One region of the Caldibacillus debilis DSM 16016 genome, then DNA from elsewhere that is predicted to be linked to it. Evidence: predicted binding sites of a transcription regulator. Region 1 holds the regulator's gene; each other region holds the start of a gene.
What was found. Region 1 encodes Rex, which represses fermentation and respiration genes when NADH is low (regulators of the CRP and FNR family bind a similar motif). Its sites were predicted from a motif close to TTGTGAAATATTTCACAA; they were not measured.

Region 1 (4,225 bases):
CGAACGGTCCGAAAAGCACCGGAAAGCGTCTTGCACGCGATAAGCCAAGAACCTTTCCTACGGCTGAAATTTGGGAGCAGGGCTAAATCACCCGGAAACGGCATGAGCCGCCGGCCCCGGAAGGCAGCCGGAGGAGCCGAAAGAACCGCTCGCCGGCCAAGGCGCAGCGTAAGCAGCCGGGAAAGCTGGCCGCCAAGGCGGCTCGATCAGGCCTGAAGAACCTGTGCAGGCGCCAGGTCCGAACCGCCGACAAGGCCGGAGAGAACCGCCGGCAGGCACGCAGCCAAAACCGCCGGGATTGACTTGAAAACCGCTTGCCGGCGCGACGGAAGACCGCCATCGCCTCGCCAAACAACGGGGGCAAAAATTTCAGAAAGCAGAGGGAATCACTTGTGAAACGGGAATACAAAATCGTGCTTCTCACCTATCTCATCATGCAGCTGTCATCGCCCGTCGGGGTGCCCTTCACCTATTATTTGTTAAACGGGCTTGGTTTTTCCGGGAAGGATTTGGAAAGCCGGAGCCTTTCCCTTTGGCTCCTGTTCAGTTTCTCGGCGGCTTTCATCGTCACGCTCTATTGCCTGAGAAGGGAAATGCGCTTCCGAAGCCAAAAAGCCGCTTCATTTCCCGTCTCCGCCTTTTGGGCGTCCGCCGGGGTCTTTTTGGCCCTCTTCGGGCAATTGGCCGCCGCAAGGATCGAAATGCTTTTCGGCGTGGAACCGGGATCGGAAAATACGAGGGAAATCATCGGGATGATCGAAAAAGCCCCCGCCATTTTCCTCGTCGCCGCCGTTTTCGGGCCGATTTTGGAAGAAGTGGTTTTCCGGAAAATCATCTTTGGGACGTGCATGCAAAGGCTCGGTTTTTTTCCGTCGGCGCTGATCAGCTCCCTGTTTTTTTCCGCGGCCCACATGGAATTCGAACATCTGCTTTTGTATACGGCCATCGGGTTCGCATTTTGCTATGTTTACCGGAAAACGAACCGCATCCTCGTCCCGATTTTTTCCCATGTGTCCATGAATGTGATCGCCATTCTTTCCCAGTTGGATCCGAAGATCTTTTCGATGTTTTGAATCTTGTGCGGTCCGGTTCTTTCAGGAAGCCAACAGGCGAAAGACAAGTCCCGGCTTGCCAAGGTTTCCCGGACCGTTTCCGCGAACAGCTTCCCTGCCTTTTCCAAAAAACGCCGCCGCTTCGGCGGCGATTTCGGTTTTATCCTTCCGGACCGTCCGAAAGGGTCTCCGCCATTTTTTCCTCTTCCTTTTTCCTCGCTTCTTCCGCGGCCAGCATCTTCCGGTAGGCCAGCTTGGAAATCCAGATGCTGAATTCATACAAAAGGCAGAGCGGCAAAGTCACCATCAACTGGGACAGGACATCCGGAGGGGTGATGACGGCGGCGATCACCAACAGGACGAAATAGGCGTACTTCCGGATCTTCCCCAAAAAAGCCGGCGTAATGATGGACAATCTGGTTAAAAACAGGATCACGACCGGAAGCTGGAACAAAATCCCGAATGGCAGGGTGATTTGGAACAAAAAGGTAAAATATTCGTTGATCCCGATGACTTGATGGATCTCCAGCCGTTCCCCCAAATTGGTCATGAACCGGATGAAAAAGGGGAAGAGAACGAAATAGGAAAAGGCGATTCCCAATATGAACAAAAGTATGGAAACCGGTATGTAGCTCAAGGTGATTTTTCTTTCTTTTTCATAAAGCCCGGGGGCGACAAAAGCCCAAATGTGGTAAAGGATCACCGGGGAAGTGAGAACGCACGAAAGCACAAAGGAAATCTGAAAGTAGATTTTCAACGGGTCGGTAATGCGGAAGGCGTTTAGGGAAAAATTTCTGGCCTCCGCCGAATGCTGCAGAAAAACGATGACCGGTTCGGCAAGGAAAAAGGAGACGATGAAGGCGAGACAGAAAAAAACGGCGACAAAAATCAGCCGTCTTCTCAACTCTTCAATATGTTCAGAAACGGTCATATCTTTATTTTTCATATCGATCGCATCCTAACGTCATGCCGTCAATTTTTCGGCTCGTCTTCTTCCTTTTTCGGCGGTTCTTCCTCTTCCGCCAGGCCTTTTGTGGCCTCTTTGAACTCCTTCAACGATTTCCCCGCCGCCCTTCCGATTTCCGGAAGCCGTTTCGGACCGAAAACCAGCAAAGCAACGATCAAAATGAGCAACAAACTGCCGGGTCCGATTGGCACAATATCTCCCTCCTCGACGTCCGAATGAAAAACGATGGCGCCCCGTATCCGGTCTTACCTATTATAATCTTTCTTTCCCTTCCCGTCCATTTTTTCCGAATGATCGGAGTAATGCTTGATAAAATAAACGAATGACTGCAATTCCACCGCCAAATCGATATGATGGACGTTGATGTTGGGCGGGACCGTGAGCCTGGCGGGGGTGAAGTTCAAGATCCCTTTGATGTTGGTGCGGATCAAACGGTCCGTCACCCCTTGTGCCGCCGATGCGGGAACGGTCAAGATGATGACCGGAATTTGTTCCTTCTCCAAGACCTCCTCCAGTTGATCCAGACTGTAAATCGGGACCTCTCCGATCTTCTTCCCGATTTTTTCCGGAGATATATCAAAGGCGGCGACGATCTTCGTATTGTTGTTCTTCGTGAAATTATATTGCAATAATGCCGTTCCCAAATTTCCGACACCGATCAGCCCGACTTTCGTCAATTCATCCTGATCGAGGGTTTTCCGGAAAAAGGAAAGCAAATACTGGACGTTATAACCGTACCCTTTTTTCCCCAGCGCGCCAAAATAGGAAAAATCCCTCCGGATGGTTGCGGAGTCGACTTTTACCGCCTGGCTCAACTCCGCCGACGATACCTTCTGTTTTCCCGAATTGTACAAGTATTGCAAAAAACGATAATACAACGGCAGCCTTTTCGCTGTCGCTTTCGGTATTTTCAATTGATCCGATGTCATCTTTCTGCCTCCAAAGCGATTTGGTTCTCCTGTTCGCGGTCATGGAAAGAAGCCCCGTTTCGGAATGGATCGGGAGCACGGGGTGGGAACGCTTCCAATCCCTTCCCATATTCCTTTTTCTACTATAATACACGATTTTTGCCCGTCTGTCTTGTCCCATTCTAAAATTAAGATCCTTTGGCCTTTCACCCGCCGTTATTGTACTATTAAAATTGGTACAGATGGGCGCGCAAACGGATTTTCTGCCCATGGAACAGCGAGGAACGGGCAATGGCCCCGCGGACGGGACGAGAAAGGCCCGCCGGAAGGGAAATCGCATCGAACGCTTAGGAGTGAACGGAATGATTTTGCTGCAGGCCAACCATATCGCAAAATACTTCGGAGCGGAACAAATTTTGACGGACGTCAAGCTGGAGATCCAAACCGGCGACCGAATCGCCCTCGTCGGCCGGAACGGCGCCGGAAAATCCACCTTATTAAAGATCCTCGCCGGACAATTGTCCGGTGACGGCGGGGAAATCATCAAACCGAAGGAGACGGCGGTCGGCTATCTGGATCAGCATGCGGGTTTGAACCCTGACGCCACCCTTTGGGAAGAAATGCTTTCCGTTTTTAAGCATTTGCAGATCATGGAAAAAAAATTAAGGGAACTGGAGCGGCAGATGGCCGACGAAAAGGTTCTCGCCGACGGCAAGTCCTATGAAAAGGTCATGGCGGAGTATGACCGGCTCCATCACGCCTTTCAAGAGGCGGGCGGATACCAATACGAAGCGGAGATCCGCTCCATCCTCCACGGGCTGAAGTTTCGCGATGACCCGAAAAGGGTCAAAGTCGCCACGTTGAGCGGCGGGCAAAAAACCCGCCTGGCGATGGGGAAGCTGTTGCTGGCCAAACCGGACGTCCTCATCCTGGACGAACCGACGAACCACCTGGACATGGAGACATTGACCTGGCTGGAACAATATTTGCAGACGTATCCGGGGGCCATCCTCGTCGTCTCCCACGACCGGTATTTTCTCGATAAAATCGTCAATCAAGTGCTGGAATTGGCGGACGGACGGCTGACCAAATATATCGGAAACTACAGCCAGTATGTAATCCAGCGGCAGGAAAACTATGAACGGGCCTTGAAACGGTACGAACAGCAGCAGGAACAAATCGAACGGATGAAAGACTTTATTCAGAGGAACATCGCCCGATCCTCGACGACGAGACGGGCCCAAAGCCGGAAAAAAGCGCTGGAAAAAATGCCGCGGATGGAAAAGCCGAAGGACGCC
Region 2 (4,225 bases), on a different contig from region 1:
GGACCCCTCCCCGAACCGCCGTCCGGAGAAGGCCGGCTTCCGGCGCCCCTTCAGGGAATCCCCGTCATTTCGCGGGGACGTTTTCCGCGGCCAGCTGGGCTTCCATCCCTTTTCCCCGGGTCAAATTAAAGATCAGGTTCAAAAGGATGGCCGTCAGGCTGCCGATGACAATCCCGTTGGAAGTGATGATTTGCAAGGCCCCGGGCAGCCGTTCGAACAGATCCGGGGCAACGGTGACGCCCAGGCCCATGCCGATGGAACAGGCCATGACCAATAAATTTTCCTGTTTCGAAAAATCCACCGTGCTCAACATTTTAATGCCGTAGGCGATCACCATCCCGAACATGGCCATCATCGCCCCGCCCAATACCGATGCCGGGATGATCGTCGTCAAAGCCCCGAGCTTCGGCACCGAGCCCAAGGCGATCAAAAAGGCGCCGGCGGTATAGATGACGTTCCGGCTCTTGACGCCCGACAGCTGGATAAGCCCCACGTTTTGGGAAAAGGTGGTATACGGAAAAGAATTGACGATGCCGCCCAAAAGGATGGCGATGCCTTCCGAACGGTAGCCCCTGGTCAAATCCCGGTCGTCCGGCCGCTTATCGCATATGTCCCCGAGGGCGAAATAGACGCCGGTGGATTCGACCAAACTGACGACGGCGACGATCGTCATCATTAAGATGGGCGCCAAATGGAACTCGGGAAGGCCGAAATAAAAGGGTTGCGCCACTTGAAAAACATCCGCCTCCCGGACGGCGGAAAAGTCGACCTTACCGAAAAAGGAAGCCGCCGCGGTTCCGGCGATCAGCCCGAGGAGGATGGCGATGGACCGGACAAAACCTTTAAAAAAGCGGAAGATGGCCAAGATCAGGAGCAAAGTCCCGAAGGACAACAAAATATTTTCCGGAGAGCCGTAATCCGGGCTCCCTTCGCCGCCGGCCATATTCCCCACGGCCACCGGAATCAAGGTCACCCCGATGATCGTCACGACCGATCCGGTGACGACGGGCGGGAAAAATTTGATCAGTTTGCTGAAGTGCTTGGCGATGAGGAGGACGACCGCCCCCGAAACGAGAATGGCTCCGTATATGGACGGGATCCCGTATTGATTTCCGATTTCGATCATCGGCGCGACCGCGGTAAAGGTGCAGCCTAACACGACCGGCAAGCCGATCCCGAAAAAGCGGTTCTTCCAAACTTGCAAGATGGTCGCGACACCGCACATGAAAATATCCACGGATACGAGATAAGTCAATTGCTCGGCCGTCAATCCGAGGGAGCTCCCGACAATCAAAGGAACGATGACAGCCCCCGCATACATGGCCAACACATGCTGGATGCCCAAAGAAGCGATTTTTCCCCCTGACAATTTCATCGCGCGTAAACCTCCCTTTTTGTATCGGCAAAATGAATGACGCCGCCCGCCAGCGACTCGATTTTCGCCAACGATTCGACCCGGATCCCCTGTTTCCGCAGGAGGCTTCCGCCTTCCTGGAAGCTTTTTTCAATGACGATCCCGATCCCTGCCAAGGATGCCCCCGATTTTTCCGTGATCTTCACGAGGGCGCCTGCCGCCTGGCCGTTGGCCAAAAAATCGTCGATGATGAGAACCCGGTCATCGGCGCTCAAAAATTTCTTTGACACCGAAAGTTCGTACTCGCTTTTTTTCGTAAAGGAAAATACCTTTTCCGAATAAAGCGCATCCGTCATTGTGACCGACTTCTTTTTCCTGGCGAAAACGACAGGCACCCCGAGATGCAAGCCGGTCATCACGGCCGGCGCGATTCCCGACGATTCCGCCGTCAGGACTTTCGTCACCCGGTCATCCCGGAAACGGCGGGCAAATTCCCGTCCGATCTCGTCCATGAACAACGGATCGATCTGATGGTTCAAAAACCGGTCCACCTTCAAAATGTCCTCTCCCAGGACGGTTCCTTCCTTCCTGATCTTTTCAATCAGCTTCTCCATCCTTTCACCTCCCTGAATGATTCCGGAAAAAAGAAAAGCCAAAAATCATTGTACCCACCTCGATCTATGAGATGAGCAATGACTTTTGGCAAAACGGTCATGATCCAAAAAAGACAATAGGAGTCATCGCTCACCCATAGTCAGGTTATTTACGGTAACCTGGTAGAGACTTGCAAGCCATATCCTTGCAATTATATGAGTGAGTACAACAATTTTATTGGTTCCATTATATCATTGGCAGAAAGGAAATCAACCGTTGAAATGAAATGAAAGCGTTTCATTCCCTGAAAATTTTATCCCGGCCGGGACCCGTTTGGGGGAAGAAACAAAAAATTTCGTTTTTTTCACGAAGATTTCACATTCGGCCTTCGTATATGTGACTTTTATCACAGTTTAAGACTATTTGCCCTATTATGATGATAGTAACCGGTATAATCGGTTAAGGTTCGCATGAATAAAGGAGGGTGGATAATGGCAAAGGCCGCATTGCAAAATGATACGGAAAAGAAGAAATGGAAGGACGCCGAAGAATCCGGAAACCTGAAAGGGACGCTCGTTGCCGTCATGACGATGGGCGTATTGATCATCGCCGTCTGGTTGGGCGTATTCCAGTTGTTTTTAAACCGTCCGTAAATGAAGGGGGTAAAAGGGCATTATGCATAAGTATGAAAAAATATGGCTCGTTTTTGGTATCGGTGCATTAATTTTCTTTTTATCCGTCATCGGCGTCAGCGCCTTCTATCTGGGAAATCAGCCGCCCAGCTGCTTGGCGACCATCGACCCCGATAAGGTGGATCAGACGGCGCCCTTCAACGAACCGGGTTTGAAGAAAGTGGAAGGAAAAGACTGGGATTATGAACTCGTCTATGTCGCCCAAGCGTTCAGCTACACGCCGAACGAAGTGGAGATTCCGAAGGGTGCCAAGGTCAAATTCATCGTGACGACGAAGGACGTCATTCACGGCTTCGAAGTTGCGGGGACCAATGTGAACATGATGGTCGAACCCGGATATATCAGCGAAAAAGTCGCGACCTTCGATAAACCCGGGGAATATTTGGTGCTTTGCAACGAATATTGCGGAGCCGGGCACCACATGATGTATTCCAAGATTAAGGTGGTGGAAAATCAATGAGTAAAGCGCTGACAAAAATCGACCGGAAAGACGCCAAAATGGTGATGGCCCATTTATACGTCGCCTTCGTTTCCCTGGCCATCGGCGGATTGTGCGGCCTGCTTCAGGTGCTCGTCCGTACGGGGAAGGTGCAGCTTCCCGCGGGAATCAGTTATTATCAAATTTTGACCGTCCACGGCGTCATTCTCGCCCTCGTGTTGACCACATTCTTTATCATCGGATTCCAATTCGCCGCCATCAGCCGGACGGCCGGCACCCTGTCGAACGGGATCCGGAAAACGGGATGGGCCGGCTTTTGGACGATGCTGATCGGCACCGTTCTTGCGGCAACCATGATCCTTTTGAACGAGGCATCGGTCCTGTATACCTTTTACGCGCCGTTGCAAGCCCATTTTCTTTTCTATTTGGGACTGACGCTGGTCGTCGTCGGCAGCTGGATCAGCTGCGCGGGCATGGTCGCCGCTTACGTAAAATGGCGGAAGGCGAATCCGGGGAAACCGGGCCCGCTCCTCACCTTCATGTCCGTCGTAAACGCGGTGCTGTGGTTCATCGCCACCCTGGGCGTGGCTGCCACCGTCCTGTTCCAATTGCTGCCCTGGTCCATGGGCCTTGTGGATCGGGTCAACGTCGCCGTCAGCCGGACCTTGTTCTGGTATTTCGGCCACCCGCTCGTCTATTTCTGGCTCTTGCCCGCCTATATGTGCTGGTATGTGATCATCCCGAAGGTGATCGGCGGAAAGATGTTTTCGGACACGATGGCCCGTCTGGCCTTCATCCTGTTCCTGATCTTCTCCATCCCGGTCGGATTCCACCACCAATTGGTGGAACCGGGGATTGATCCGGCATGGAAATTCATTCAGGTCATTTTAACCTTCATGGTTGCCATCCCGTCTTTGATGACGGCGTTCGCCATGTTTGCGACCTTTGAATTATACGGCCGTTCCCAAGGGGCGAAAGGCCTGTTCGGCTGGGTGAAGAAGCTGCCTTGGAACGACGCCCGCTTTACCGTCCCGTTCATCGGGATGCTCGCCTTCATTCCGGGGGGCATCGGCGGATTAATCAACGCTTCCCACCAATTGAACGCGGTGGTTCACAACACGATCTGGGTGACGGGCCACTTCCATT
Region 3 (4,225 bases), on a different contig from region 1:
TTCAAATCGACGTTGATTACCATCATTTCCATTCCCGTTTCCATCCTGCTGGCCCTTTTGCTTCTGCATTGGCTCGGCATCACCTTGAACCTGATGACTTTGGGGGCGATTACCGTCGCCATCGGCCGGGTGATCGACGACTCCATCGTCGTCGTGGAAAATATTTACCGCAGGCTCCATTTGAAAGAGGAAAAATTAACGGGACGGGCGCTCATCCGTTCGGCCACCATCGAGATGTTCCAGCCCATTTTGGCTTCCACCTTGGTAACCGTCGCCGTTTTCGCGCCGCTGGCCTTTGTCGGCGGGATGGTGGAAGAACTGTTTATGCCCTTCGCGCTGACGATCGCCTTTTCCCTGGGCGCGTCGCTCCTGGTTGCCATAACCATCGTCCCCGCTTTTTCACATACATTGTTTAAGAAAAAGCTGTACAGTGAAAAAACGGAGATCCCCCATAAGGAATTAGGGAAATTGGCCGTTTCTTACAAAAAAGTGCTGAACTGGGCATTAAACCATAAAGCCGTCACTTCCTTGATCGCCATCGTCCTTTTGGTCGGCAGCTTGATGTTGACGCCGCTGATCGGCGTCAGCTTCCTCGGCAATGAGCAGGAAAAGGTGATGTACCTGACGTACACGCCCAAGGCGGGGGAATTGCCGGAGACGACGCTCCAAAATGTGAAGGAAATGGAAGAAAAGATGCTGGCCCGGGACGACGTCGAGACGGTGCAAATTTCGATCAACCATGAAGCCGATGTCATGTCCGCGGCCTTCGGAACGGGATCGAAAGGCGCCTTGATGTACGTCATTTTTGATCCGGATACGAAAGATTTCCTCGATGTCAAAGCAAAAATTGAAGAGGAATTGAAAAAGACCGGCCATTCGGGTACATGGAAAAGCCAGGACTTTTCGGCGACCGCCTTTGCCAATAACGAGCTCAGCTACACCGTTTACAGCGAGGATTTGGACAAATTAAAGGAAACGGTGGACGAGATCGAAAAGATCATGGCCGAAAGCGACAGGCTGAAAGATGTGTCTACCTCGCTGGAAGAAAACTATGATGAGTTTACGTTGAAAGTGGACCAAAAGACCCTCTTGCCTTACGGTTTAACGACGGGCCAAATCGCCGCGATGTTGAACCCGAACATGCAAGAGGAAGTGCTGACGACCGTTCAAAAGGACGGAAAGGATCTTGAAGTCGTAATCAAAAAGGACAAAAAGACACCGGAAACGATCGACGATCTGTTGGCCCAGCAAGTTCAAACGCCCACAGGCGCCTCCGTAAAACTTTCCGATCTGGTGAAAGTGGAAAAGGGCCAGGTGCCGAACAAATTTGACCGGAGCAAGGGGCAATACTATGCCACCGTCACCGGGACCATCATCGGCGATGATGTCTCGCGGGCATCCAAAGAAGTCAATGAAAAAATCGATGAGCTGAAACTCCCCAAAGGGGTGGAATTGGGCGAAACGGGGGTCACCTCCGACATTAAAGAAACCTTTACGAAATTAGGCGTCGCCATGGCCGCGGCGGTAGCCATCGTCTATTTCATCCTCGTCGTCACCTTCGGCGAAGGATTGGCACCTTTTGTCATCTTGTTCTCCCTGCCCTTCGCGGTCATCGGTTCCTTCTTCGGGCTTTGGATCGCCGGAGAGACGATTTCCGTTTCCGTGATGATGGGTCTCTTGATGCTGATCGGGATCGTCGTCACCAACGCCATCGTGCTGGTCGACCGGATCATCCACATGGAGCGGGCGGGAATGCCGATGCGGGAGGCGATTCTGGAAGCCGGCGCAACCCGTTTGCGCCCGATCCTGATGACGGCCATCGCGACGGTCGGCGCCCTCATCCCGCTGTTGTTCGGCGAAGAAAGCAGCGGCTTCATTTCCAAAGGTTTGGGGATTACCGTGATGGGCGGTTTAACCAGCTCCACCTTGTTGTCGCTGCTCATTGTCCCGATCGTTTATGAAGTCCTTTCGAAACTCCTTCGGAAAAACCGGAAAGAAATCCAGGAAAACTGATGACCTTGCCCCTTTCCTTTCGCGAAAGGAGGCAGGAACCGAAAAACGGCCATCCGCTTTCGGGGCTGCCCGTAAGCCTGTATAGGCAAACGGGCGGCCCTTTTGATTCGGATAGCAGGGGGAGGGGCATGACATCTCTTCCTGATCCCCTTCTTGTCGCGAAAGCGCTGCCATCCGTTACATGGGAGGATGACGCCCCTTCCCTGATCCCGGAAACCGCCGTTCACCGGGACACGGATGTTTTTTGCGCCGGAAAATCCCAGGATTCAGTTTTTCGGCCGGTATAGGAAACGGTTTTTCGGCTTTTGGGAATATCCGTTTGCGCCTTCCGAATGGGCCTATCCGTTTGCCCGCCGGAAACGTCCGGGATGTTCCGGAAGGGGGCGCGGGGGGCTGATTTATCGTTTATGGCCAATCTTTCTGCAAGAACCGGGTGCATTCCCGTCGGATTGAGAATTATTTCACTAATTCGTCATATCTTTTCCGATCTTTGATCCCTTTCCCATATATAATAGGAGTGTAAGAAGTTTTTATTTTTACCCATGCGGGACTAAAAATGACCATAAGGGACAAAAATTGACCAACAAGAATAGGAGGGAATCGTCCTTGGCCATCGTTGAAAAGGAAGTTCAGAAAAAAACCGATCATTACCAAGAAATCGATGCGTTGGTTAAAAAGGGACAAGAGGCATTGAACCAATTTTTCCTGCTGGATCAGGAAGCGGTTGACCGCATCGTGAAAGAAATGGCCCTTGCCGGGCAGAAGGAGCATATGCGGCTGGCCAAGCTGGCCTATGAGGAAACGAAGCGGGGAGTTTACGAAGATAAGGTGATCAAAAATTTGTTCGCCACCGAATATATTTATCACCACATCAAATATGACAAAACCGTCGGCATCATCAAGGAAAATGTTCATGAAGGCATCATGGAAATCGCCGAACCGGTGGGCGTCATCGCCGGCATAACCCCGGTCACCAACCCGACATCGACGACGATGTTCAAGGCGCTGATCGCCATGAAGACGAGAAACCCGATCATTTTTGCTTTCCATCCGTCCGCCCAGCAGTCGAGCAAGGAAGCGGCCAGAGTCATGCTGGAAGCGGCGGTGAAAGCCGGGGCCCCCGAACATTGCATCCTGTGGATCGAACATCCCGCCGTGGAAGCCACCCGTTATTTAATGAAGCATCCGGGCATCTCCTTGATCCTTGCCACCGGGGGAGCGGGCATGGTTAAAGCGGCTTACAGCTCCGGAAAACCGGCGTTAGGGGTCGGCCCCGGAAATGTGCCGTGTTACATTGAAAAAACCGCCGACATCAAACGGGCGGTGAACGATCTGATCCTTTCCAAAACCTTTGACAACGGCATGATTTGCGCATCGGAACAAGCGGTTATCATCGACAAAGAAATTTACGAGAAAACGAAAAACGAATTGAAACAGAACGGCTGCTATTTCGTGACGAAGGAAGAAAAGAAAAAACTCGAAAAAATCGTCATCGATGAAAATTCTTGCACGATCAACAGCGCCATTGTTGGCATGCCAGCAAAAGTTATCGCCGATATGGCGGGAATCCAGGTGCCCGAAGATACAAAAATCCTGATTGCCGAGCTGGAAAAGGTGGGACCGGAAGAACCCCTTTCCCGGGAAAAATTGAGCCCCGTTTTGGCTTGTTATAAAGTGAACAGCACCGAAGAGGGATTTGAACGGGCGGAACAAATGTTGGAATTCGGCGGTTTGGGACACAGCGCAGTCATCCATTCCAACGATGAAGCGGTCATCCGGGAGTTCGGGAAACGGGTGAAGGCGTGCCGGGTCATCGTCAATCAGCCCTCTTCCCAGGGAGCGATCGGGGATATTTACAACGCCTATATTCCGTCATTGACCCTCGGATGCGGCACCTTCGGCGGAAACTCGGTATCCACCAACGTCGGGGCCGTGCATTTGATCAACAAGAAAACGGTGGCGAGAAGGCGGGTGAATATGCAGTGGTTCAAAGTTCCGCCGAAAATTTATTTCGAAAAGGACGCCACCCAATATTTGTCGAAAATGCCGGAGATCTCCCGGGCGTTTATCGTCACCGATCAGGGGATGATACAACACGGCTATGTGGACCGGGTATTGTATTATTTAAGAAAAAGGCCGGATTACGTCCACTGTGAGATTTTTTCCGAAGTGGAGCCGGATCCCTCCGTGGATACGGTCATGAAAGGCGTGG

Region 2: a site for Rex is predicted at 2,343-2,360, ahead of A3EQ_RS22280 (cytochrome c oxidase subunit 2A). Genes of this name have one in related genera too.
Region 3: a site for Rex is predicted at 2,463-2,480, ahead of adhE (bifunctional acetaldehyde-CoA/alcohol dehydrogenase). Genes of this name have one in related genera too.

What each region holds. Positions count from the first base shown of each region.
Region 1 covers NZ_KB912879.1:230,469-234,693, forward strand. The annotation lists gene A3EQ_RS0101585 (CPBP family intramembrane glutamic endopeptidase) at 393-1,073, shown strand; gene tatC (twin-arginine translocase subunit TatC) at 1,213-1,998, opposite strand; gene tatA (twin-arginine translocase TatA/TatE family subunit) at 2,025-2,210, opposite strand; gene A3EQ_RS0101600 (redox-sensing transcriptional repressor Rex) at 2,265-2,948, opposite strand; gene A3EQ_RS0101605 (ABC-F family ATP-binding cassette domain-containing protein) at 3,290-4,225, shown strand, end outside.
Region 2 covers NZ_KB912913.1:18,416-22,640, reverse strand. The annotation lists gene A3EQ_RS0114660 (nucleobase:cation symporter-2 family protein) at 65-1,375, opposite strand; gene A3EQ_RS0114655 (xanthine phosphoribosyltransferase) at 1,372-1,968, opposite strand; purine riboswitch at 2,086-2,187, opposite strand; gene A3EQ_RS22280 (cytochrome c oxidase subunit 2A) at 2,440-2,601, shown strand; gene A3EQ_RS0114640 (cytochrome c oxidase subunit II) at 2,624-3,100, shown strand; gene A3EQ_RS0114635 (b(o/a)3-type cytochrome-c oxidase subunit 1) at 3,097-4,225, shown strand, end outside.
Region 3 covers NZ_KB912902.1:160,952-165,176, reverse strand. The annotation lists gene A3EQ_RS0113940 (efflux RND transporter permease subunit) at 1-2,013, shown strand, start outside; gene adhE (bifunctional acetaldehyde-CoA/alcohol dehydrogenase) at 2,620-4,225, shown strand, end outside.